Regions from separate parts of the Streptomyces sp. NPDC001848 genome, predicted to be linked through region 4. Evidence: riboswitches for the same ligand, from Rfam matches in the RefSeq annotation. Region 4 holds a riboswitch; each other region holds the start of a gene.

Region 1 (5,781 bases), on a different contig from region 4:
CAAGGCCGAGCTGATGACGCATCTGCTCAACATCGACCCGCCGGACCACACCCGGCTGCGCCGACTCGTCTCCAAGGCCTTCACGCCCCGGCGTGTCGCCGAGTTCGCGCCGCGGGTTCAGGAACTCACCGACCAGCTCATCGACCGGTTCGCGGACAGGGGAGAGGCCGACCTCATCCACGAGTTCGCCTTCCCGCTCCCCATCTACGCCATCTGCGACATGCTCGGCGTCCCACGCGAGGACCAGGACGACTTCCGGGACTGGGCCGGGATGATGATCCGGCATGGCGGAGGGCCCCGGGGCGGCGTCGCGCGGTCGGTGAAGAAGATGCGCGGGTACCTCGCCGACCTCATCCACCGCAAGCGCGAGGCGCTGGCCGCCGAGCCGGGCCGGGGCGAGGACCTCATCTCCGGGCTCATCCGGGCCTCCGACCACGGCGAGCACCTCACCGAGAACGAGGCCGCCGCGATGGCCTTCATCCTGCTCTTCGCCGGGTTCGAGACCACCGTCAACCTCATCGGGAACGGCACGTTCGCACTCCTCGGGCACCCCGAGCAGCGGGCCCGTCTGCAGCGGTCGCTCGCCGCCGGGGAACGTGGCCTGCTCGAGACCGGCGTGGAGGAGCTGCTGCGCTACGACGGACCGGTGGAGCTGGCCACGTGGCGGTTCGCCACGCGTCCGCTGACCATCGGCGGGCAGGACATCGCCCCCGGCGATCCCGTCCTGGTGGTCCTGGCCGCCGCGGACCGGGACCCGGCGCGGTTCGCCGACCCGGACGTCCTCGACCTCGCCCGCCGCGACAACCAGCACCTCGGGTACGGGCACGGCATCCACTACTGCCTGGGCGCGCCCCTGGCCCGCCTGGAGGGACAGACGGCGCTCGCCACGCTCCTGACCCGCCTGCCGGACCTGCGGCTCGCGGTCGACCCGTCCGATGTGCGCCGGCGCGGCGGACTCATCATGCGGGGCCTGCGCACGCTGCCCGTGACGTTCACACCGGTTGCGGAGAAAGGTCACGAACCTCCGGCCGATGTCCGGACATGACACGGTGAACCCGCTGACGATCGCAAGAAGGTGACAGAACCTCACCTCTGTGATCTTCACGTGATCTACGCTGCATTAACTTGTGACAAGCGATCTCCTGCCGATACGTTCACGCAGCAACGCGGCGGTTCGTACTGCCACGGCTGCCGCGTCGGTCGATGCTGTCGTGTGAAAGGCAACCGCATGCTCTCCGGGAACGGTCGTCACCGTCGCCCCCGTCAGGCTCCGGCTCTCCTCGTCGCGGCAGGGGTGACCGGATCAGCGATCGCGATCCCGCTGCTCGGCGCCACCGGCGCGAGCGCGGCCACCGGCACCACCTGGGACCAGGTCGCGGAGTGCGTCAGCGGCGGCTCATGGAGCGCGGACACCGGCAACGGCCGTTACGGCGGGCTGCAGTTGACGCAGGACGACTGGGACAAGTACGGCGGTCTCGACTATGCCCCGACCCCCGACCAGGCGAGCCGCTCACAGCAGATCGCCGTGGCCGAGAAGGTCCTCGCGGCCCGGGGTGTCGGGGTCTGGGGCACCTGCGGCCTGCTGAACGGTCTGAGCAAGGACTCCGGCTCCGCGGACGTCGACACGGGTGTCGCCGGGGACTCGTCGTCCGGCGGATCGTCCTCCGACTCGGGTCTCGACTCGGGTCTCGACTCCGGCCTCGACTCCGGTCTCGACTCGGGCCTGTCCGACTCGTCCGGATCCTCTGCGTCGACCACCCCGTCGCCTTCTTCGTCCTCTTCATCCCCTTCGCCGTCCTCGTCCGGGTCGTCGACCGCCGACACCACTCAGGGCGCGCAGGGGTCCGGCAGTGCGCCCGCGGCCACCACGAAGAACGACGAGTCGGACAACTCGGCACAGAACGGTGCCTCGTCCGGGGCGAGTTCGACCGAGGGCTCAGGTGCCGGTCGTCATCGCGGGGGCAGCGCCGAGGAGGGCGCCGCGGGCGGTCGTACCGAAGACGCGTCCGGCCGCCATGCCTCACGCGGCACCGACGGCGCGCGTGACGCCGTCGACGGCTCGTACACCGTCCGCCCCGGGGACAATCTGTCGTCCATCGCCGACTCCCTTGACCTCAACGGCGGATGGGCGGCGCTGTACGAGGCGAACAAGAAGACGGTCGGTGCCGACCCGAACCTCATCCTCCCCGGTCAGAGCCTTGCGCTCAGCACCGACCCGGTCGGCGGCTCATCCTGAACTGCCCCTTCCGTTGCGGAAGTTCACGACCTACTTCGCGCCGAATGTCCTGTTTGGTGAAAGTGAGATATGGGTCTCATAAGCCCTGATCGTCTTTGAAATTCCGGCGATCGACTGCTTACGGTCGTGATCGCTCGCCACAGCGAGCCCCTGCGGTCGCAACGCCGAATCCTGCCAGCGGCCGTACGGGAACAGTCGTCGCGTCAAGCGCCGTAGGCAGGAGCGGGGGACCCAAGGTAGGCGCCGCGTCCGGGAGTTGACCGGAAGCGGCTCGGGGTGAAGCCGTGTCCCGCAAGGGGCGCGGCCGGGCAACTCAACCGGCCCGAACCCGACAGCTCACCTCGCAGGCGTCGGTGAGGGGAACGAACCATGCTGTGTTCCGGCAACGGCAAGCACCGCCGCCCGTCCAAGGCCACCCGTGCCATCGCGCTCGCCGGTGTCGCCGGCGCTGCCATCGCCGGCCCGCTCCTCGCGGCCGGGAACGCCTCCGCGGCCACCGCCGCCCAGTGGGACGCCGTCGCCCAGTGCGAGTCCGGTGGCAACTGGCACATCAACACCGGCAACGGCTTCTACGGCGGTCTGCAGTTCACGAACTCCACCTGGGCCGCCTACGGCGGCACCGCCTACGCCTCCCGCGCCGACCTGGCCACCAAGGACCAGCAGATAGCCATCGCCGAGAAGGTCCTCGCGGGCCAGGGCAAGGGCGCCTGGCCGGTGTGCGGCAAGGGCCTGACCGGCGCCGCGTACAACGGCTCCGCGGCCACCGGCTCGTCGAGCGGCGCGAAGAGCACCAGCCCGAAGAGCGCCACCACCCGCTCGACCGAGCAGCAGGCGGCCAACCGCTCCGCGCAGCGCCCGGCTCCGAAGAAGACCGTCACCACCCCGACCGGTACGAAGGTCAAGAAGGGCGACGGCGAGTACAAGGTGGTCAAGGGCGACACCCTCAGCTCGATCGCTGCGAGCCACCACGTCCGGGGCGGCTGGAAGAAGCTGTTCGAGCTGAACAAGGACATCGTCCAGGACGCCAACCTGATCTACCCGGGCCAGCAGCTGCACCTGAAGTGACAGCCACGCGGTAGCCGGGCCACGGGCCCCTCCCAGGCGTGACCCCCACCATGGGGGTCCGTGCGGGCCCGTCCCCCGTCCCCACGGCCCCCCGCTCCGGCGCGTTTTCCCCCGTACGCACCGGAGCGGGGCTTTTGCTGTCCGGCCGCGCGGATTTCACCGCACCTTTCACGCATCCTTTGTTCCGTTGAGGAACAATGTGGAGCGTCACCCTGTCCACGGGACGGTCGGTAGGCCGGCCGACAGCCCGGGGCGGTTAGGCTCTAGTCGCAAGGCACAGCCGTAAGGCAGACAGCCCCGCACTTCCAGCGTCACATCCAAGAAGGAGATGCTCGTGCCGTCCATCGACGTCGTCGTAGCCCGGGAAATCCTGGACTCCCGAGGCAACCCCACGGTCGAGGTCGAGGTCGGCCTCGACGACGGCAGCACGGGTCGTGCCGCCGTCCCGTCCGGCGCCTCCACCGGCGCCTTCGAGGCCATCGAGCTCCGCGACGGTGACCCCAACCGCTACCAGGGCAAGGGTGTCGAGAAGGCCGTCCTCGCCGTCATCGAGCAGATCGGCCCGGAGCTGGTCGGCTACGACGCCACCGAGCAGCGCCTGATCGACCAGGCGATGATGGACCTGGACGCCACCGACAACAAGGGCTCCCTCGGCGCCAACGCCATCCTCGGCGTCTCCCTCGCCGTCGCCCACGCCGCCTCCGAGGCCAGCGACCTGCCCCTGTTCCGCTACCTGGGCGGCCCGAACGCGCACCTGCTGCCGGTGCCGATGATGAACATCCTGAACGGCGGCTCGCACGCCGACTCCAACGTGGACATCCAGGAGTTCATGATCGCCCCGATCGGCGCGGAGTCCTTCTCCGAGGCCCTGCGCTGGGGCACCGAGGTCTACCACACGCTGAAGAAGGTCCTGAAGAGCAAGGGCCTGTCCACCGGCCTCGGCGACGAGGGCGGCTTCGCCCCGAACCTCGGCTCCAACCGTGAGGCCCTCGACCTCATCCTGGAGGCCATCAAGGAGGCCGGTTACGCCCCCGGCCAGCAGATCGCCCTCGCCCTCGACGTCGCCGCCTCCGAGTTCTACAAGGACGGCAAGTACCTCTTCGAGGGCAAGGAGCGCTCCGCCGCCGAGATGACGGAGTACTACGAGGAGCTCGTCGCGGCCTACCCGCTCGTCTCCATCGAGGACCCGCTGTTCGAGGACGACTGGGCCGGCTGGAAGGTCATCACCGACAAGCTCGGCGACAAGGTCCAGCTGGTCGGCGACGACCTGTTCGTCACCAACCCCGAGCGCCTGGCCCGCGGCATCGAGGAGGGCGCGGCCAACGCCCTGCTGGTCAAGGTCAACCAGATCGGTTCGCTGACCGAGACCCTGGACGCCGTCGAGCTGGCCCAGCGCAACGGCTTCAAGTGCATGATGTCCCACCGCTCCGGCGAGACCGAGGACGTCACCATCGCCGACCTGGCCGTCGCCACCAACTGCGGCCAGATCAAGACCGGCGCCCCGGCCCGCTCCGAGCGCGTCGCGAAGTACAACCAGCTGCTGCGCATCGAGGAGATCCTCGACGACGCCGCGGTGTACGCCGGCCGCTCGGCCTTCCCGCGCTTCAAGGGCTGAGGCAAGACCGGACACAGGCCGGAGCAAGGCGCTGGGACAAGCCCTGAGCAAGGCTTGGCCGGTCGTACGTACGTCCCCGTACTCGGTCCCGTACCGTGTGCGGGGACGTACGCGCGTGTGAAGGGGAGGCGGGAGACATGGCCGGGAAGGACCGCGACCGGTTCTCCACCGCGACCAGGCTCAGGCTGCTCGGGGAGCAGACGGCCGCCCGGGTCTACCGCTCCCAGACTCGACGCCAGGCCCGCCGCTCCCGGCTCACCGGCCGGGCCGCCCTCCTCGCCCTCGTCCTGTGCTCACTGGTCGTCGCGCTCGCCTACCCGATGCGGCAGTACGTCTCCCAGCGCGGCGAGATCGCCGACCTGGAGCGGCAGCAGGAGCAGGCCCGCAAGCGCGTCGAACAGCTGCGTGACCTGAAGGCGCGCTGGCAGGACGACGCCTACGCGAAGCAGCAGATCCGGCAGCGGCTGCACTATGTGATGCCGGGGGAGACCGGCTACATCATGATCGACCCGGACGCGGTCAAGCAGTCGCGCGCGGACCGGACGACGGCCGTACGCCCCTGGTACGCCGGCCTCTGGGACGGGGTGGACAGGGCGGACAGGGCGGACGGTCCGGCCGGACCGGTGACCGCTCCGCAGCCCTGACGCACCCATACGCACTCCCGACGTCCTCGTCCCGCGCCATGACGCACCCATGAGAAAGACAGCCTGAAAGAGAGCCATGGAAACCCCTCCGCCGCCCACCCCGCGCACCGAGCCGACGGACGCGGACGTCGAGGCCGTCAAGCAGCAGCTCGGGCGCCCCCCGCGCGGGCTGCGCGCGATCGCGCACCGGTGCCCCTGCGGGCAGCCGGACGTCGTGGAGA
Region 2 (5,781 bases), on a different contig from region 4:
CTCTATCAGCTGTGGCGGACCAACCGCCGCGGCAGCACGACCCGTACGTAGCAGGCGTCTGGCCGGTACGTAGTGGACGTACGGCCGTTGCGTAGTAGGCGGGCGGCCGGTACGTCGCAGGCGTACCCGCTCCACCACGAAGTAGGCACGTAGCGTCCTGGGGAGGGACTTCGTGATTCAACCGGTAGCAGTCATCGGTGCCGGGCCGTTCGGCCTGTCCACCGCCGCCCATCTGCGCGGGCGCGGTATCCCGGTCCGCGTCTTCGGCGAGCCCATGGTGAGCTGGCGCGACAACATGCCCGCGGGCATGCTCCTGAAGTCCACGCCGGTCGCCTCGAGCATCGACGCGCCCCAGCGCGGCCACACCCTGGCCGACTACTGCGACGCGGCGGGCATCCGCCGACTGGTGACGGACGAGGACATCATCCCGGTCGAGACGTTCATCGCGTACGGGGAGTGGTTCCAGCAGAAGCTGCTGCCCGAGCTGGAGCGGGTTCGGGTGGTCGCCGTGGACCGCAGCAAGGGCGGTGGCTTCGAACTCAAGCTGGACTCGGGCGAGCTGTTCACCGCCCCCGCGGTCGTGGTCGCGACCGGCCTGTCGGGCCTCGCCCACCTTCCGCCGGAGCTGGCCACCGCGGCAGCCGACGGCCCCACGCCCACCGGCCCGGTCTCGCACAGCTCCCAGCACCACGACCTCAGCCGGTTCTCCGGCAAGGACCTGCTCGTCGTCGGCGCCGGCCAGTCCGCGCTGGAAACGGCGGCGCTGGCGGCCGAGGCGGGCGCGCGGGTGCGTGTGGTGGCGCGCGGGAGCGGCAAGGTGGCCTTCGGCGCGCCCCCGTGGGACCAGCCGAAGCTGCGCCCCGAGTCGCCCTTCGGGCGGGCCTGGTCCCTGTGGGCGCTGAGCTACTACCCGCACCCGTACCGCTTCCTGCCCGCCCAGACCCGCCACTACCTGGTGCGCCACGTCCTCGGCCCGCTCGGCGCGTGGTGGCTGCGCGACCGCTTCCAGGAGAAGGTGCAGGTGCGCGAGGTCGAAGGCATCATCCGTGCGTCCGTCGTGGACGGCACCCCGGCCCTCACCGTCCGCACCTACACGGGCCGCACGGAGGAACTGACCGCGGACCACGTCATCGCCGCGACCGGTTACCGCGTGGACATCTCAGCGATGGACTTCCTGGGCCATGAACTGCGCACCCGGCTGGCGGTGAGCCGGGGCGCCCCGAAGCTCGGCGCGGGCTATGTGTCCTCGGTGCCGGGCCTGTACTTCACGGGCCTGCCGGCGGCGGCCTCGTACGGCCCGGTGATGCGGTTCGTCTGTGGCACGGAGTTCGCGTCGCCCCGCCTGGCGAAGCACCTGGCGGCGGCCCACGGCTGACACCGGCCGGCCACCGGACCACCGTCCCGTGGCCCTTCCGCCGGGAAGGGCCACGGGGGCCACGGGGGCCGCGGAGTGTTCAACCGGCGCCCCTGGCCGGTTCACAGTGGGTAGGTGGAGGTCGGCCGGTTCACGGTGGGTGTGCCGGACGTCGGCTGGTCGGCGGTGAGTCGCGGGGGTGTTCCATCCGTATTCTCTGATCATGGCCGCACCCCTCGCATATTCACTCATCGCCACTGACCTGGACGGGACGCTGCTGCGCGGTGACGACACGCTCTCCGACCGGTCGAGGGCCGCGCTGGCGCGGGCCGCCGCGGCCGGCGCGCAGCACCTCGTGGTGACGGGGCGACCGGCGCCCAGGGTGCGGCCGCTGCTCGACGACCTCGGCGGCAGGGGGCTCGCGGTGTGCGGACAGGGCGCGCAGGTGTACGACGCCGGCGCGGACCGGTTGCTGTTTTCCGTCACCCTGGACCGGGAGTTGGCCGAGACCGCGCTCGGCAAGATCGAGGCCGAGGTGGGGCAGGTGTACGCGGCGGTCGACCAGGACGGCGTGGACGGGCTCACGCTCATCGAGCCCGGCTACCGGATGCCGCATCCCACGCTGCCCGCGGTGCGGGTCCAGCGGCGCGACGACCTGTGGTGCGCGCCCATCAGCAAGGTGCTGCTGCGCCATCACGCCCTCAGCGACGACGAGTTGGCGACGGCGGCGCGCAGCGCGGTGGGTTCGCTGGCGTCGGTCACCATGTCCGGGCCCGGCACCGTCGAACTCCAGCCGTGCGGCGTCACCAAGGCGACGGGGCTCGCGCTCGCCGCCGAGTATCTGGGCCTGGGGCCGTCCCGGACCATCGCGTTCGGTGACATGCCGAACGACATCCCGATGTTCGAGTGGGCCGCGTACGGCGTCGCCATGGCCAACGCCCACCCCGAACTCAAGGCGATGGCCGACGAGATCACGAAGTCGAACGAGGACGACGGCATCGCCGTCGTCCTCGAACGACTCTTCGGGGACCGCCGGACCTCGGTCTGAGCCTCGGTCCGCGCGGTGGACAGCGTCAGTACGCGCTGTGGACGTTGTCGATGGAGCCGTACCGGTGGGCGGCGTAGTTGCACGCGGCCGTGATGTTCGCCACCGGGTCGTAGATGTTCCACGACGTGCCCGGCACGTGGTACGCGCGGAAGGTCGGGGCGATGACCTGGAGGAGGCCCTTGGACGGGATGCCCATCCGGGCGTTGGAGTCCCACAGGTTGATGGCGGACGGGTTGCCCGACGACTCACGCATCACGTTGCGGTAGATGCCGTAGTAGGAGCCGGGAATCCCGTGCTGCCGCATGACCACCAGCGACTGGCGGATCCAGCCGTCGAGGTTGGTGGCGCGCGTGGTCAGGGTGTTCGCGGTCACGGCCTTGGTCGCCGCGGACGTGGGGGTCGCGGCGGAAGCGCTGGTCGCACCCATGAGCGGGAGGGCGAGAACGGCGGCACCCGTCCCCGCGGCAGCGAGGGCACGGGTGAGGCGCGCGGCCTTGGAGCGGCGGTCCCGACGGCGTGCGGGCAGGGCGAAAGCGGGCATGTCGTTTAGTCCTCTCCAACGCCTGCGAGGTGAGCTGTCGGGTTCGGGCGGGGAGGTGCCCGGCCGTGTCCTCGGTGCCGAGGAATCGGCTTCACCCCAAGCCGTTCCGGTGCTGTGTCCGGTCCGGCGACTTACCTGGGTCCCCCGCTCCTGCCGTTATGGGTCGATGGGCTCGCGAGCGGCGGCAGGATTCGGCGATCCGCTCGGATCGATTGGGAAGGTATGCGAGAGCACATGTCGGGAACAAGCCAGGAAGTCACATTCCAAGGTAAATGACCTTGAAATGCGGGAATAAGGGGTGTGATCCAAATTGTTGAACGAGGTTCAACTTGGCATAAGCAAAGCGGAAGTTGAGACTCCGAATGCTTCGCCCTGTCCTGTCCGGGCGTGAGCTAATTCACTCGGGTGTCCCTTGATCGTCTCCCGTAATTCAGGACTCCAAGGCGGCAATTCGGGCAAAAGGTGCATCGATCGCTGTCGAGGGGTGATGTTTATGGGTGAAAATCTGCATAATTCGGACACTTCGTGCGTCCAGGGACCCGCCCTGGGTCGGAAGAGTGGTGACCGACGTCACCCGTCATGGCGTATCAGGTCTGTGCGCGTGCGTGTCCCGTGGTTCCGCGCGAGCCGGGCGAGCCGCGCGAGCCGCGCGAGCCGGGCGTCCTGGGCGAGCCGCGTGTGCGCCCGGCCGGGTGATGGCGTCCGGGCGGGACGGCCGGGACTCGCGTGGCCCCCGGGGCCGTCACGGGGGGCGACTTTCCGCCATGTCGCTCCAAACCCGCTCGTATCACCTGATCAAGAAGATCAAGAACATGCCGCTCCTGATCCGATACGGCCCGGCCCGGAACAGCGGGCACTCGTGGTGATCGAAACCTGACCGGATACGCTGACTTGAGTGATGGCGGCGACAGATCGACAAACTCAGTGAGCCGAGTCGACCGACAACGTCATCGACCACATGACCGACCTCGCTACCGACCGTGTGATCGTCAGCAGACGTCAGCAGACAGGAGACCTCACGTGACCGTCGTCGGGCCGTTCGGGCTGAGCGTGCGGGACCAGGCTCTGGAAGCCGATGTCCAGGCCGGATTGGCCGCTGTCGAGGAAGGGCTGCTCGACGCCACGAAGAGCGAGGTGCCCTTCATCACCGAGGCCGCGCAGCATCTCGTGCGCGCGGGCGGGAAGCGGTTCCGGCCGCTGCTCGTCATGCTCGCGGCACGGTTCGGTGACCCGTACGCACCGGGGGTCGTCCCCTCCGCCGTGGTCGTGGAGCTCACCCACCTCGCCACGCTGTACCACGACGACGTGATGGACGAGGCCGAGGTGCGGCGTGGGGTGGCCAGCGCGAACAGCCGCTGGGGCAACTCGGTGGCGGTCCTCACCGGCGACTTCCTGTTCGCCCGGGCGTCCCACATCCTGGCCGATCTCGGTCCCGAGGCCGTCCGTATCCAGGCGGAGGCCTTCGAGCGGCTCGTCACCGGCCAGATCCTGGAGACGGCGGGCCCGCGGGACGGCCGTGACCCGGTGGAGCACTACCTCGACGTCCTCGCCGGCAAGACGGGCTCCCTGGTGGCGGTGGCCTGCCGCTTCGGCGCGATGATGTCGGGCGCCGACGAGACGGTCGTGGACGTGCTGACGCAGTACGGCGAGCGTCTCGGCGTGGCGTTCCAGCTGGCCGACGACGTCCTGGACATCGCCTCCGACTCCCACGAGTCGGGCAAGACCCCGGGGACGGACCTGCGCGAGGGCATCGCCACCCTCCCGGTCCTGCGCCTGCGCGAGCGCGCGCAGCGGCACGGGCTGCCGGAGGACGTCGCCCTGTGCGAGCTGCTGGACTCCGACCTCACGGACGACGCCCGCCACGCCGACGCCCTCGCCCGCCTCCGGGTCCACCCGGCTCTCGAGCAGGCCCGCCGCGACGCGGTCCGCTACGCGGAGGACGCCCGCTCGGCCCTGGCCCCGCTGCCGGACTGCGGCGCGAAGGCGGCCCTGACGGACATGTGCGACGCGGTGGTGCACCGGGCGGGGTGACGCGCCGCCCAGGGCCCTGATCCCCCCGTCAGGCGTGAGGCAGGTCACAGTCCGTTCGGTGTTCCCTGACGACCCCTACGGGTGGGGTACCCCATCCCGCCCGTCGTGTCATACCCCAGAAGTACGCGGAGTTGGCCCCGCGGTCTGACGCTTCCCTCCCGACGATTTGGTCATATGGAGAGGACCACCTCACAGGAGTCCGGGGGAGAATGGCGGCGCAGGGGGGTGGGGCACATCCCTGCTCGAGCGAAGTCGAGAGCTCGGGGGGAGTGCACAGACAGCAGGCCGCCGCCGATCACGGAGGTAAGGCACACATGGCACCGTACGAATCCGACGACAGCACACCCGCCGGGGAGGCCGAGGACGTACGCGACGGGCGGCGCAGGGCCGCCCGGTACGTCGTCCCGGTCACGGTCGTGGGCGTGGCGGCGGCGACCATCGGGCTGGTCCCGGCGTTCGCCGGATCCGGGGACCCCGACCTGCCGAAGATCAGTGCGCAGCAGCTCATCGAGAAGATCGCCAAGTCGGACGTCCAGCAGATGTCCGGCACGGTGACCATCAGCACGGACCTGGGCCTGCCCAACCTGGGCGGCCTGGAGAACAGCCTGGCCTCGGGCGCGCTCTCCCGGGGCGCGCAGGGCAAGGGCGACTCGGCCGCCGACCCGAGCTCCAAGCTGCTGGAGCTGGCCTCCGGCACCCACACCGTGCGGGTCGCCGCCGACGGCCAGGACAAGCAGAAGCTCTCGCTCATCGAGAAGGCCGCCGAGTACAGCGTCATCCGCAACGGCGACCAGGTGTGGGCGTACG
Region 3 (5,781 bases), on a different contig from region 4:
GCGCCGCCGACTCCCCGCTCCTGGACCTCGCGAGCAACGACTACCTGGGCCTCGCCCGCCATCCGGAGGTCGTCGAGGGCGCCGCGCAGGCGGCCCGGCGGTGGGGCGGCGGTTCCACCGGCTCGCGGCTCGTCACCGGCACCACCGAGCTGCACGCCGAGCTGGAACGCGAACTGGCGGACTTCTGCGGCTTCGAGGCGGCCCTCGTCTTCTCCTCCGGGTACGCGGCCAATCTCGCGGCCGTCACCGCGCTCGCCCCGCACGGCTCCCTGATCGTCTCGGACGCGGGCAACCACGCCTCGCTCATCGACGGCTGCCGACTGGCGCGCGGCACCACCCAGGTCGTCGCCCACGCCGACCCCGACGCCGTGCGCAAGGCGCTCGGCACCCATGAAGGGCCCGCGGTCGCGGTCTGCGACACGGTCTTCTCGGTGGACGGCGACGCGGCTCCGCTGGCCGAACTGGCCTCCGCGTGCCGCGCACACGGCGCCGGGCTGGTCGTCGATGACGCGCACGGACTCGGCGTCCTCGGGCCCGGCGGCCGGGGCGCCCCGCACGCGGCCGGGCTCGCGGGCGCGCCGGACGTGGTGGCGACGGTGACGCTGTCGAAGTCGCTGGGCAGCCAGGGCGGCGCCGTCCTCGGACCGGCGCATGTGATCGACCACCTGGTCAACGCCGCCCGGACGTTCATCTTCGACACCGGGCTCGCCCCGGCCGCGGCGGGCGCGGCACTCGCGGCGCTGCGTCTGCTGCGCCGCGAGCCGGAGCGCGCCGAGCGGGCCCGCACGGTGGCGGCGGCCCTGCACGCCCGTCTCACGGCCGAGGGCCATGAGACGGTACGGCCGGACGCCGCCGTGATCTCCGTGCGGGCGCCTTCCCCGGAGCAGGCCGTACGGTGGGCGGCCGACTGCCGGGCGGCCGGGGTCGTCGTCGGCTGCTTCCGCCCGCCGTCCGTGCCGGACGGCATCTCACGGCTGCGGCTGACCGCCCGTGCCGATCTCACCGACGGGCAGGTCGAGGACGCCGTGCGCGTGATCGGCGAGACGCGACCGTGAGTCGGCGGAACGGCCGTGCATCGCGCGTCATGGGGACCTGAGCCGTACGCCGCCGTACGGAAGCGGTCCCACGGAAGCGGCTTCGGCGAAGCGACCCGGAAATTGGCTCGAAATCGGCTCACTCACCGCCGATTTCCGGGGTGGACGGGGTCAGTTCAGCCCGCTCAGGAACTCCTTCCACGCCTCGGGGCTGAACGTCAGGGCCGGTCCGGTCACGTTCTTGGAGTCGCGTACCGCCACCAGTCCGGCCCAGGGACCGGTGCCCGGACGGGCGGTCTCGACGCAATTGTTCATTCCCGTACTACGACTGCTGCGCACCCAGCGCACACCGTCGAGCGAGGTGCTGGAAGGGATGTGGGGGGTTGACATGGTGCCTCCTTACGCGTCGCCGGCCAACGCGGCGATGTAATCCAACGATTCCTCGGGCGAAAGGGCGTGGATCTGAAGGGACGTGAAGGCCTCGCTGTAGGCCTGGAGGTCTTCTTTCCGTTCGAGATAGAGGCTACTCGTCAAGTGGTCGAGAACGACCACATCCAGATCGGATCTGCTCGGAAATGAGAAGATAACGAAAGGGCCAGTGATACCGATGTGGGCCCCCGCGGTGAACGGCAGGACCTGCAGCCGTACTTGGGGCAGCCGGGCGGCCTCCAGCAACCGCCTGAGCTGCCGCGCCATGACCTCGGGCCCGCCGACCTCCCGCCGCAGCACCGCCTCGTCCAGGACCGCGCTCAGCTCCAGCGGCGGGTCCGCGCGCAGCACGTCCTGCCGGGCCAGCCGCACCTCCACCAGGGCATCCAGCTTGGCGTCCTCCAGGGTGCCGACGGCGGCCCGGGTCACCGCCCGGGCGTACTCGGGCGTCTGCAACAGGCCCGGCACCACGGAGGTCTCCAGCGTGCGCATGCCGCTCGCCTGGGACTCCAGGCTGATGAAATCCCGGTAGGTCGGCGGCAGCACCCCGCGGTAGGCGTGCCACCAGTTCTGCCGGCCGCCGCCGTCCTCGGAGCCGGCCAGCACCAGCAGCAGGTCCCGCAGCTCCGGCTCCTGAACGCCGTAGGCGTCCAGCAGCAGGCGTACGTCCGCCGGCTTGACCCCGCTGGAGCCCGTCTCGATCCGGCTCACCTTCGACTGGTGCCAGCCGACGAGACCGGCCGCCTCCCCGCTGGTGAGGCCCGCCCGGGCGCGCAGGGCGCGCAGTTCGGCGCCGAGCTTGCGGCGGCGCACCGCTGGTCCGTACTGCATGGCCGACTCCTTCCGCACGGCGCGCGATTTCACAGCGAGACGGTAGAGGATGAGCCCGAGGGCACCCCAAACTCGGTCGGTCGTCGCAGAGTTCACCGCTTCGGGCGACAGATATATGCATATCTCGGGGGATCGGGCCCGACAGGGCCCAGGTGGTGGCAGGCTGGCGCGCAGCACCAAGTCCGGGACCGTTACTCGAACCAACCGCTCCGTGTCGGACTCCGGTCCCGTGGGAAAGGGACGACGTCGCCATGGCAGACCACCAGGAAGCATCCGTCACTCTGCCGAGCGATCCCGCCTCGGTCTCCGCCGCCAGAAAATACGTCTCGAGTGTCCTCGTCGAATGGGGGATGCCCGGCGACGCCGAAGTCGCCGACACCGTCCGCCTGATCGTCTCCGAACTCGCCACCAACGCCGTGCAGCACACCCTCGGGCAGTCGCCCACGTTCACGGTCGACATCGCGCTCGACCGGGACGAGTTACTGCGCATCGGGGTCACCGACAGCCATCCGCGCTTCCCCAAGCGCCTGCCCGCCGCCGTGCAGCAGGACAACGGGCGCGGGATGGTGATCATCCGGTGTCTGACCGCCGAGTGCGGCGGGAAGCTGACCGTGCGGCCCACGCGCGAGGGCGGCAAGACGGTCGCGATCGAACTGCCGTGGACGAAGCCGATGCAGCCGGTCGCGGCGTCACAGGGGCCGGGAGAAGCGTGAACGGTGCTCGCGCCCGCCCGCCGTGCGTACCGCTGCCGAAGGCCGGCGGTCGCGGGTCACCGAGGCCCTTCGGGCGGCTCCCGGTCGTCCGGCCCTCCGGAGGTCTGCCGCGGTAGGAGGACCGTGCGCCGCACCACCCAGGGCAGGACGCGCCACAGCCCCACACAGACGAGCAGCGTTCCCGCCCCGGCCGCGATCCCGGCCACGCGGCCCAGGGACACGTCCACCACCAGCAGGACCGATCCGGTGAACGCCAGCATCAGCACGCCCATCCCGATCGTGGCCAGACGGGAGGAGACCTTCACGATGGCGGGCTTGGCGTTCTGCTGGAACAGCGACCGGTGCAGCGCGGCGGGCGCCGTGAACAGGGCCGCGGCCAGCATGGCGAGCAGGAGCGTCGTCACGTAGGTGGCGCGCTGGACCGTGTCCAGGGTGGGGAAGCGCTGGGTGAAGGCCAGGGTCAGCAGGAACGCGAACAGGATCTGCACCCCTGTCTGGGTGACCCGCAGCTCCTGCAGCAACTCGGCGAAGTTGCGGTCGGCACGCTCCAGGGGGGTCTCGCGTCGTGCCTGCTCGGGAGGTCGGTCGGCCATGGTCAACGAGTATCCGCTCAGCCCTCTCCTCACGCCCTCTCCGGTGGGTGGGTTGTGGGGCTGCTGAGCCCGGTGAGCTTGCTGCGTGAGTTGTCGCAGGTGTTCGCCGAGCGGCGGGTCGCGGGGTGACGGCAGGCAGCCGCCGTCACCCCCCGTACGGCCTCAGCGGACGCGGCCGTACCAGACGCTCTTCGTCCAGATCGTCTCCAGCCTGACCACCGACCCGGTCTTCGGGGAGTGCCAGATCTTGCCCTTCCCGGCGTAGATGCCCACGTGGTAGACGTTGCTGCCCGAGTGGAAGAACACCAGGTCCCCGGCCTGCCGCTGGGAGGCGGAGATGTGCCGCGTCTTGTTGTACTGCGCCGCCGCGGTCCGGGGCAGGGTCTTGCCCGCCTTCTTGAACGCGTACAGCGTCAGCCCGGAGCAGTCGAAACGGCGCGGTCCCGCGGCGCCGTACTGGTAGGGGGAACCCTTCTTGGACGCCGCGATCTGCAGTGCCTTCGTCGCCGGGGTCGCGGCGGACGCGTCGGAGGCGATGCCGGGGACCACGATGCCGCCGCCGACGGCGGCGATGGTGAGGGCGGAGGCCGTTCCGGCCCGGCCCAGCAGCGACGGGACTCGATTGAGCGCAGTCATGCGCAACCCTTCGTCAGCCGCCTGTGAAGGATGACCTGTCGGATTCGGGCTGGCGAAGTAGCCCGGCCGCTGACGCGGCTTCACCCCAAGGACCGCCCGGATCTCTCCGGCGGCCCGCCTTGCTGGGTCCTCCACTCCTGCCGATCCACTCCTGTCGACCGGTCATCCGGGCGGCGGCAGGACTCGGCGTCCGCCCGGACCGCCCCGCCGCGGTGGCGGGGGCTTGTCGTCAGGAAGGGATCTTCACCTAAAGGCGTCGGAAAATCACAACGGAATCGGGGGTTTGTGGCATTACTCACCACTCACCCGTTCGGGTGGACAACCCTTCGTTCGAACGGGGTTGAGGGGATGGACGAGGCCCCGGACCTGCACCGGAGCAGATCATTTCGCCCTGGGGCCACGCATGTTGTGCGACTTCCCCGGGCCTCCGGAAGGAGAGGAATCTACTCGGATGGCGGTACCCCGTTCGGCCGGTTTCAGCAACCGCGCGACACGCGGGGTCGGCTCACTCTCCGTCAGCCGGGGTCCGGTGGCACCGTGACGCGGGCCGCGCGGCGTTCGCCGTCGAGGACGCGGAGGGCCCGGGCGAGGGTGGGCCCGTGCAGCTCGTGCTCCCCTCGCTGGTGCATCAGCGTCAGCGCCTCGCGCAGCGCCATCGCCTTGCTCACCAGGGCCTGGGCGGCGCGCAGTCCACGGTAGGTGTCCCCGGAGTGCGCCGGATTGATACGGCCGAGCAGGTCGATCACATCGAGGTAACGGTCGATCAGCTCCGCCTCGGCGCGGGTCAGCGCGGGCAGTGGGGGCAGTTCCGGCGGCAGCATCCGCGCCTCACCTCGCGCCGGGCGTGGTGCGCGAGGCCCTGCGGCTGGGGATGACGCGGTCGATCAGGCCGTACTCCACCGCCGCCGGCGCGTCGAAGATCGCGTCGCGCTCGATGTCGGCGGCGATCCGCTCCCGGCTCTGCCCGGTGTGCCGGACGAGCATCTCCTCCAGCCGGCCGCGGATCCGCGTCAACTCCTCGGCCTGGATGGACAGGTCACTGGCCTGGCCCTCGACGGGCTCCGGCAGGGAGGGTTGGTGGATGACCATGCGGGCGCCGGGCAGTGCGAACCGCTTGCCCGGCGTGCCCCCGGCGAGCAGTACGGCCGCGGCGGACGCCGCCTGCCCGAGGCAGATCGTCTCCACGTCGCAGCCGACGTACTGCATCGTGTCGTAGATGGCGGCCATCGCGCTGAACGAGCCGCCGGGGGAGTTGATGTACAGGGAGATGTCCCGGTCCGGATCCAGGTACTCGAGGTGCATGAACTGCGCCATCACGTCGTTGGCCGACGTGTCGTCGACGGGCGTGCCCAGGAACACGATCCGCTCCTCGAGGAGCTTGGCGTACGGATCGAGGGTTCGATGTCCGTAGCCGGTGCGTTCGGTGAACTCGGGCAGGACATGACGGGCGGACGGTCGGTTCATGGCATGTGCCTCCTCGGGCCGGATCCTGTAAAAAATGTACAGGACGTACGTTCAGTCGAGTGGGAAGCATGCTGTCAGCGA
Region 4 (5,781 bases):
TCGGCCCAGGACTCCACCGGGTTGGCCGGCACGTCGACCGCGTACATCCATGTGATCTTGTGCCGCAACTGGGCGAGCGTCGAGGTCAGCGCGGGGCTCCCGCACGCCTGCGCCAGCGTCTCGTGGAACCAGCCGCCCAGGGAGCGCAGATCCTCACTGTTGCCCCTTCTGGCCCGCTCCTGGCCCAGCCTGACCAGGCCGCGCAGCACCTTCAGGTGAGCCTCGGTGCGTCGCTGCGCGGCCCGGGCGGCTCCGAGCGGCTCCAGCAGCATCCGCATCTCCAGCAGGTCGGCGGCCTCCTGCTCGGTGGGTTCCGCCACACACGCGCCCGCGTGTCGGCGGGTGACGACGAAGCCCTCGGCCTCCAGGGTGCGCAGCGCCTCCCGCACGGGGACACGGGAGACGCCGTAGCGCCGCGCGAGGAGTTCCTCGGTGAGTCGGCTGCCGCGCTCGTAGACACCCGCGACGATGTCATCACGGATCGCCGTGCAGACCGAGTGCGCCGGAATACGCATGACCGACCTCCGCCTTAATCCCCGTGAAACGTACGCGATTGACGCGTGTTCAACCGACTCTATTGCAGCGGGCCGGAATTTCCGACGGCGGGCCGGAATCCATGGATATTTTTTGGTCACACACCGTTCTGAAAGCGGACGACGGCCCCGGCTGGTCAGCCGGGGCCGTCGGGTGCGGGCGCGTCGCCGTGCGGGCGCGTCGCCGTGCGGGCGCGCCGGTCGCGGACGCGCCGGTCGCGGACGCCGGCCGTCAGACGTTCACACCGTGCGAGCGGAGGTAGGCGACGGGGTCGATGTCCGAGCCGTACTCGGGAGTGGTGCGGGCCTCGAAGTGCAGGTGCGGCCCGGTGGTGTTGCCGGTGGCCCCGGAGAGGGCTATCTGCCGGCCGGGGGTGACCCGCTGCCCGACGGAGACGCCGATGGACGACAGGTGGCCGTACTGGGTGTAGGTGCCGTCGTCCATCCTGATGACGATCTGGTTGCCGTACGCGCCGCCCCAGCCGGTCTGGACGACGGTGCCGGCGCCGACGGCGTGCACGGGCGTGCCCGTGGCGGCGTGGAAGTCGATGCCGGTGTGGGCGCCGGAGGACCACAGGGAGCCGCCGGTCTTGTAGCCGGTGGACACGTAGGAGTCGAAGATCGGCGGTACGAACGCGTTCAGACGCCTGCGCTCGGCTTCGCGTGCGGCCCGCTCCTTGGCCTCGCGCTCCTGACGGGCCTTCTCGGCGGCCTTCGTACGCGAGGCCTCCTCGGCCTGCTTCCGCTCGGCGGCCTGCTTCTGGGCGGTGGCCTGTGCGTCGATCTTCTCGGCGACCGAGTCACCGAGGGTGACGGCCTGGAGCAGTCCGGTCTGCTCGGAGGGGGCGTCGGCGGCGAGGGCCGGGGCGGCCAGGGTGCCGATGACACCGGTGGCGGTGAGCGCGGCGACGCCGACGGCGTTCGCAGTCGTACGCTTCACACGGCTCGGGCGACGGTGCTTCCCGGTGGCGCAGGTGAACGCCATGAAGTGGCTGGTCCTTTCCTTCCCTCTCGCCTACCGGGTTAGCTGACGGGTTCGGAGCAGGAAGGTCTCCTACGGGCTCGCGCCCGATTCACCCCAGGGACTGTGGTTTTGGGTCCCCGGCTCCCCTGACTCGCGCCGTACGGGGACTCGGCGATGACTGTCCGGTGCCGCGGGTGCGGCGTACTGCCTGACGGACAGCCTGAATGACGCTAAGGGGACCGTCTTTCAATCAGCAAACGCGGAGCGGGGTTTGTAGCGCATCCCACAGGGCAGAGAGGCAACCTCTGTGGCAATACGGACATACCCCCAATAGGCAGGGCCCTGGTGACACGGGGAGTCACCAGGGCCCTGGGTCGGCGCGGCACACGCGCGCGTACGGTTCGCCCTACTCGGCCGCCACGACGCTCACTTCACCGATGGCGAGCGCCTCGACGGGCTCCTTGATCTGCGCCGCGTCGCCCACCAGGACGGTGACCAGACGGTCGACCGGGAACGCGTTGACGACGGCCGCGGTGGCCTCCACCGTCCCGGTGGCGGCCAGTTCCTGATAGAGCGTCGACTGGTAGTCGTCCGGCAGGTGCTGCTCGACCTGGTCGGCGAGCGTGCTCGCGACGGCCGCCGCCGTCTCGAACTTCAGCGGTGCCACCCCCACCAGGTTCTGCACGGCGACATCGCGCTCGGCGTCCGTCAGGCCCTCGGCGGCCAGGGTGCGCAGCACCTTCCACAGGTCGTCGAGCGCCGGGCCGGTGTTCGGCGTGTCGACCGAGCCGCTGATGGCGAGCATCGCGGCGCCCGTGCCGTCGGGCGCGGAGCGCAGCACCTGGCCGAACGCCCGAACCCCGTAGGTGTAGCCCTTCTCCTCGCGCAGGACGCGGTCCAGGCGGGAGGTGAGGGTGCCGCCGAGGCAGTACGTGCCGAGCACCTGCGCGGGCCATACGCGGTCGTGGCGGTCGGGCCCGATACGGCCGATGAGCAGCTGCGTCTGGACGGCGCCGGGACGGTCGACGATGATCACGCGGCCGGTGTCGTCGGCGGTCACCGGGGGCACCGGGCGCGGCTTGGCGGGCTTCCCCGTCCAGGCGCCGAGGGTGTCGCCGAGGAGCGCGTCGAGGTCGATCCCGGTGAGGTCGCCGACCACGACCACGGTGGACGTCGCGGGTCGTACGTACCGCTCGTAGAAGGCACGGACGGCCGCCGCGTCGATGTTCGCGACCGTCTCCTCGGTGCCCTGGCGCGGGCGCGACATGCGCGAGGACGCCGGGAACAGCTCCTTGGAGAGCTCCTTGGCGGCGCGGCGGGCCGGGTTGGCCATCTCGTGCGGGATCTCGTCGAGGCGGTTGCGCACCAGGCGCTCCACCTCGCTGTCCGCGAACGCCGGCGACCTCAGGGCGTCGGCGAGCAGTCCGAGCGCCTTGGGGAGGCGGGAGACGGGCACTTCCAGGGAGAGGCGGACGCCGGGGTGGTCGGCGTGCGAGTCGAGGGTGGCGCCGCAGCGCTCCAGCTCGGCGGCGAACTCCTCGGCGGAGTGCTTGTCGGTGCCCTCGGAGAAGGCGCGCGCCATGATCGTGGCGACGCCGTCGAGGCCGGCCGGCTCGGCGTCCAGCGGCGCGTCGAGGAGCACCTCGACGGCGACCACCTGCTGGCCGGGGCGGTGGCAGCGCAGCACGGTCAGGCCGTTGTCGAGCGTGCCGCGCTCGGGCGCCGGGAACGCCCAGGGCCGGGCCTCGCCGGGCTGGGGCTGCGGGTGGAACTCCATGGTCGCGAGCTCGGTCACTTCGCCGACTCCTCGGTCTCGTCGGTGGTCTCGGCTGCCTCCGGGGCCTCGGCCTCGGCCGCGACCGGTTCGTACACGAGCACCGCGCGGTTGTCGGGGCGCAGGCGGGCCTTGGCGATCTCCTGCACCTCCTCGGCGGTGATCTCGAGCACGCGCTTCACGGCGGTCAGGGCGAGCTGGGGGTCGCCGAACAGCACGGCGTACCGGCACAGTTCGTCGGCGCGGCCCGCGACCGTCCCGAGCCGGTCCAGCCATTCGCGCTCCAACTGGGCCTGGGCGCGCTCCATTTCCTCGGCCGTCGGGCCCTGCTCGGCGAACCGGGCGAGTTCCTCGTCGATGGCGGCCTCGATGACGGGCACCTCGACGTCGCCGGACGTCTTCACGTCCAGCCACCCCAGGGAGGGCGCCCCCGCGAGCCGCAGCAGGCCGAACCCGGCGGCGACGGCGGTGCGGTCACGCCGGACGAGCCGGTTGTACAGGCGGGAGGACTCCCCACCGCCCAGGATGGTGAGCGCCACGTCGGCCGCGTCGCACGCGCGCGTGCCGTCGTGCGGCAGCCGGTAGGCGCCCATCAGGGCGCGCGCCGGAACCTCCTCCTCGACGACCTCCCGCAGCTCACGGCCGATGATGTCGGGCAGCGAGCCGTCGCGCGGGGCGGGCTTGCCGTCGTGGGAGGGGATGGACCCGAAGTACTTCTCGATCCAGGCGAGGGTCTGCCGGGGGTCGATGTCCCCGACGACGGACAGCACCGCGTTGTTCGGCGCGTAGTAGGTGCGGAAGAACGCGCGCGCGTCCTCCAGGGTGGCCGCGTCCAGGTCGGCCATCGACCCGATCGGCGTGTGGTGGTAGGGGTGGCCCTCCGGGTAGGCGAGCGCGGTCAGCCTCTCGAAGGCGGTGCCGTACGGGACGTTGTCGTAGCGCTGGCGGCGCTCGTTCTTGACGACGTCGCGCTGGTTCTCCATCGACTCGTCGTCCAGCGCGGCGAGCAGGGAGCCCATGCGGTCGGCCTCCAGCCAGAGGGCGAGTTCCAGCTGGTGGGCGGGCATGGTCTCGAAGTAGTTGGTGCGTTCGAAGCTGGTGGTGCCGTTGAGCGAGCCGCCCGCTCCCTGCACCAGTTCGAAGTGGCCGTTGCCCTTGACCTGGGCGGAGCCCTGGAACATCAGGTGCTCGAAGAGGTGGGCGAGACCCGTGCGCCCCTGAACCTCGTGCCGGGAGCCGACGTCGTACCAGAGGCACACCGCCGCGACCGGGGTCAGGTGGTCCTCGGAGAGCACCACGCGCAGGCCGTTGGCCAGGCGGTGCTCGGTCGCTGTCAGGCCCCCGGAGCCTGCCTCGGCTGTGGCCGTGTGACCCATGGGCATGTATGTCCCTTCGATCGCGGAAGCTGTCGCGGAAACCGCGGTTTCCTGCCGGTCCTGTCACTGTATGCAAGCGTGCCGACCGGTGGCGAAGTTCCCGGGCTGCGTACGCCGAGAGCGAGACCATGATTACGGGGGGTGGGGGATGTGAGCGGTTGACGCGGCGGCGGCCGGGACGGTCGTGATCGTCGCCGGGCCGGTGCACGGCCCCCTGGGACGGGCCCTGGTCCGCGTTGTCGGTGGGCCGGTCCACAATGGTCGGCGTCAGATTCGTTTCCATGCCCAGCACAGACGGTGAAGGAGCCGGCAGCGATGGCCCGCCGCAGCACGAAGACCCCGCCACCCGACGACTCGTACGAGGAGAAGATCCTCGACATCGACGTCGTGGACGAGATGCAGGGCTCCTTCCTCGAGTACGCGTACTCGGTCATCTACTCAAGGGCCCTGCCTGACGCCCGCGACGGCCTCAAGCCGGTGCACCGGCGGATCGTCTACCAGATGAACGAGATGGGCCTGCGCCCCGACCGCGGCTATGTGAAGTGCGCCCGCGTCGTCGGCGAGGTCATGGGTAAGTTGCATCCGCACGGCGACGCGTCGATCTACGACGCCCTGGTGCGCATGGCCCAGCCCTTCTCGATGCGTGTGCCGCTGGTCGACGGCCACGGCAACTTCGGCTCGCTGGGCAACGACGACCCGCCGGCGGCCATGCGGTACACCGAGTGCCGGATGGCCGAGGCGACAAGTCTGATGACCGAGTCGATCGACGAGGACACGGTCGACTTCGCGCCCAACTACGACGGCCAGGAGCAGGAGCCGGTCGCCCTGCCCGCGGCCTTCCCGAACCTGCTGGTGAACGGCTCGTCGGGCATCGCCGTCGGCATGGCGACGAACATGCCGCCGCACAACCTGCGCGAGGTGATCGCGGCCGCCCGCCACCTGATCAGGTACCCGAACGCGGATCTCGACGCCCTGATGAAGCACGTCCCGGGCCCCGATCTACCCACCGGCGGCCGGATCGTGGGTCTGTCCGGGATCCGCGACGCCTACGAGACGGGCCGCGGCACCTTCCGGATCCGGGCCACGGTCTCCGTGGAGAACGTGACGGCGCGCCGCAAGGGCCTCGTCGTCACC

What was found. Region 4 has a riboswitch for cyclic di-AMP ahead of ACFYZJ_RS02470 (M23 family metallopeptidase). Riboswitches for the same ligand answer to the same signal wherever they lie in the genome.
Region 1: linked by a shared signal. The riboswitch ahead of ACFYZJ_RS33085 (transglycosylase family protein) and the one ahead of ACFYZJ_RS02470 (M23 family metallopeptidase) in region 4 are both predicted to bind cyclic di-AMP.
Region 2: linked by a shared signal. The riboswitch ahead of ACFYZJ_RS25750 (transglycosylase SLT domain-containing protein) and the one ahead of ACFYZJ_RS02470 (M23 family metallopeptidase) in region 4 are both predicted to bind cyclic di-AMP.
Region 3: linked by a shared signal. The riboswitch ahead of ACFYZJ_RS08335 (C40 family peptidase) and the one ahead of ACFYZJ_RS02470 (M23 family metallopeptidase) in region 4 are both predicted to bind cyclic di-AMP.

What each region holds. Positions count from the first base shown of each region.
Region 1 covers NZ_JBIATP010000020.1:91,669-97,449, reverse strand. Annotated here, with positions in the region: gene ACFYZJ_RS33095 (cytochrome P450) at 1-1,045, shown strand, start outside; gene ACFYZJ_RS33090 (transglycosylase family protein) at 1,229-2,236, shown strand; cyclic di-AMP (ydaO/yuaA leader) riboswitch at 2,435-2,601, shown strand; gene ACFYZJ_RS33085 (transglycosylase family protein) at 2,606-3,301, shown strand; gene eno (phosphopyruvate hydratase) at 3,630-4,916, shown strand; gene ACFYZJ_RS33075 (septum formation initiator family protein) at 5,054-5,560, shown strand; gene ACFYZJ_RS33070 (DUF501 domain-containing protein) at 5,637-5,781, shown strand, end outside.
Region 2 covers NZ_JBIATP010000012.1:290,811-296,591, reverse strand. Annotated here, with positions in the region: gene ACFYZJ_RS25765 (ATP-grasp domain-containing protein) at 1-51, shown strand, start outside; gene ACFYZJ_RS25760 (FAD-dependent oxidoreductase) at 173-1,375, shown strand; gene ACFYZJ_RS25755 (HAD family hydrolase) at 1,578-2,402, shown strand; gene ACFYZJ_RS25750 (transglycosylase SLT domain-containing protein) at 2,428-2,943, opposite strand; cyclic di-AMP (ydaO/yuaA leader) riboswitch at 2,948-3,150, opposite strand; gene ACFYZJ_RS25745 (polyprenyl synthetase family protein) at 3,964-4,974, shown strand; gene ACFYZJ_RS25740 (outer membrane lipoprotein carrier protein LolA) at 5,289-5,781, shown strand, end outside.
Region 3 covers NZ_JBIATP010000003.1:448,370-454,150, reverse strand. Annotated here, with positions in the region: gene ACFYZJ_RS08360 (8-amino-7-oxononanoate synthase) at 1-1,055, shown strand, start outside; gene ACFYZJ_RS08355 (DUF397 domain-containing protein) at 1,206-1,424, opposite strand; gene ACFYZJ_RS08350 (helix-turn-helix domain-containing protein) at 1,434-2,294, opposite strand; gene ACFYZJ_RS08345 (ATP-binding protein) at 2,546-3,007, shown strand; gene ACFYZJ_RS08340 (DUF6328 family protein) at 3,064-3,600, opposite strand; gene ACFYZJ_RS08335 (C40 family peptidase) at 3,763-4,236, opposite strand; cyclic di-AMP (ydaO/yuaA leader) riboswitch at 4,240-4,435, opposite strand; gene ACFYZJ_RS08330 (hypothetical protein) at 4,752-5,057, opposite strand; gene ACFYZJ_RS08325 (ATP-dependent Clp protease proteolytic subunit) at 5,065-5,700, opposite strand.
Region 4 covers NZ_JBIATP010000001.1:536,133-541,913, forward strand. Annotated here, with positions in the region: gene ACFYZJ_RS02465 (GntR family transcriptional regulator) at 1-515, opposite strand, end outside; gene ACFYZJ_RS02470 (M23 family metallopeptidase) at 766-1,518, opposite strand; cyclic di-AMP (ydaO/yuaA leader) riboswitch at 1,531-1,681, opposite strand; gene ACFYZJ_RS02475 (M16 family metallopeptidase) at 1,904-3,292, opposite strand; gene ACFYZJ_RS02480 (M16 family metallopeptidase) at 3,289-4,653, opposite strand; gene ACFYZJ_RS02485 (DNA topoisomerase (ATP-hydrolyzing) subunit A) at 4,963-5,781, shown strand, end outside.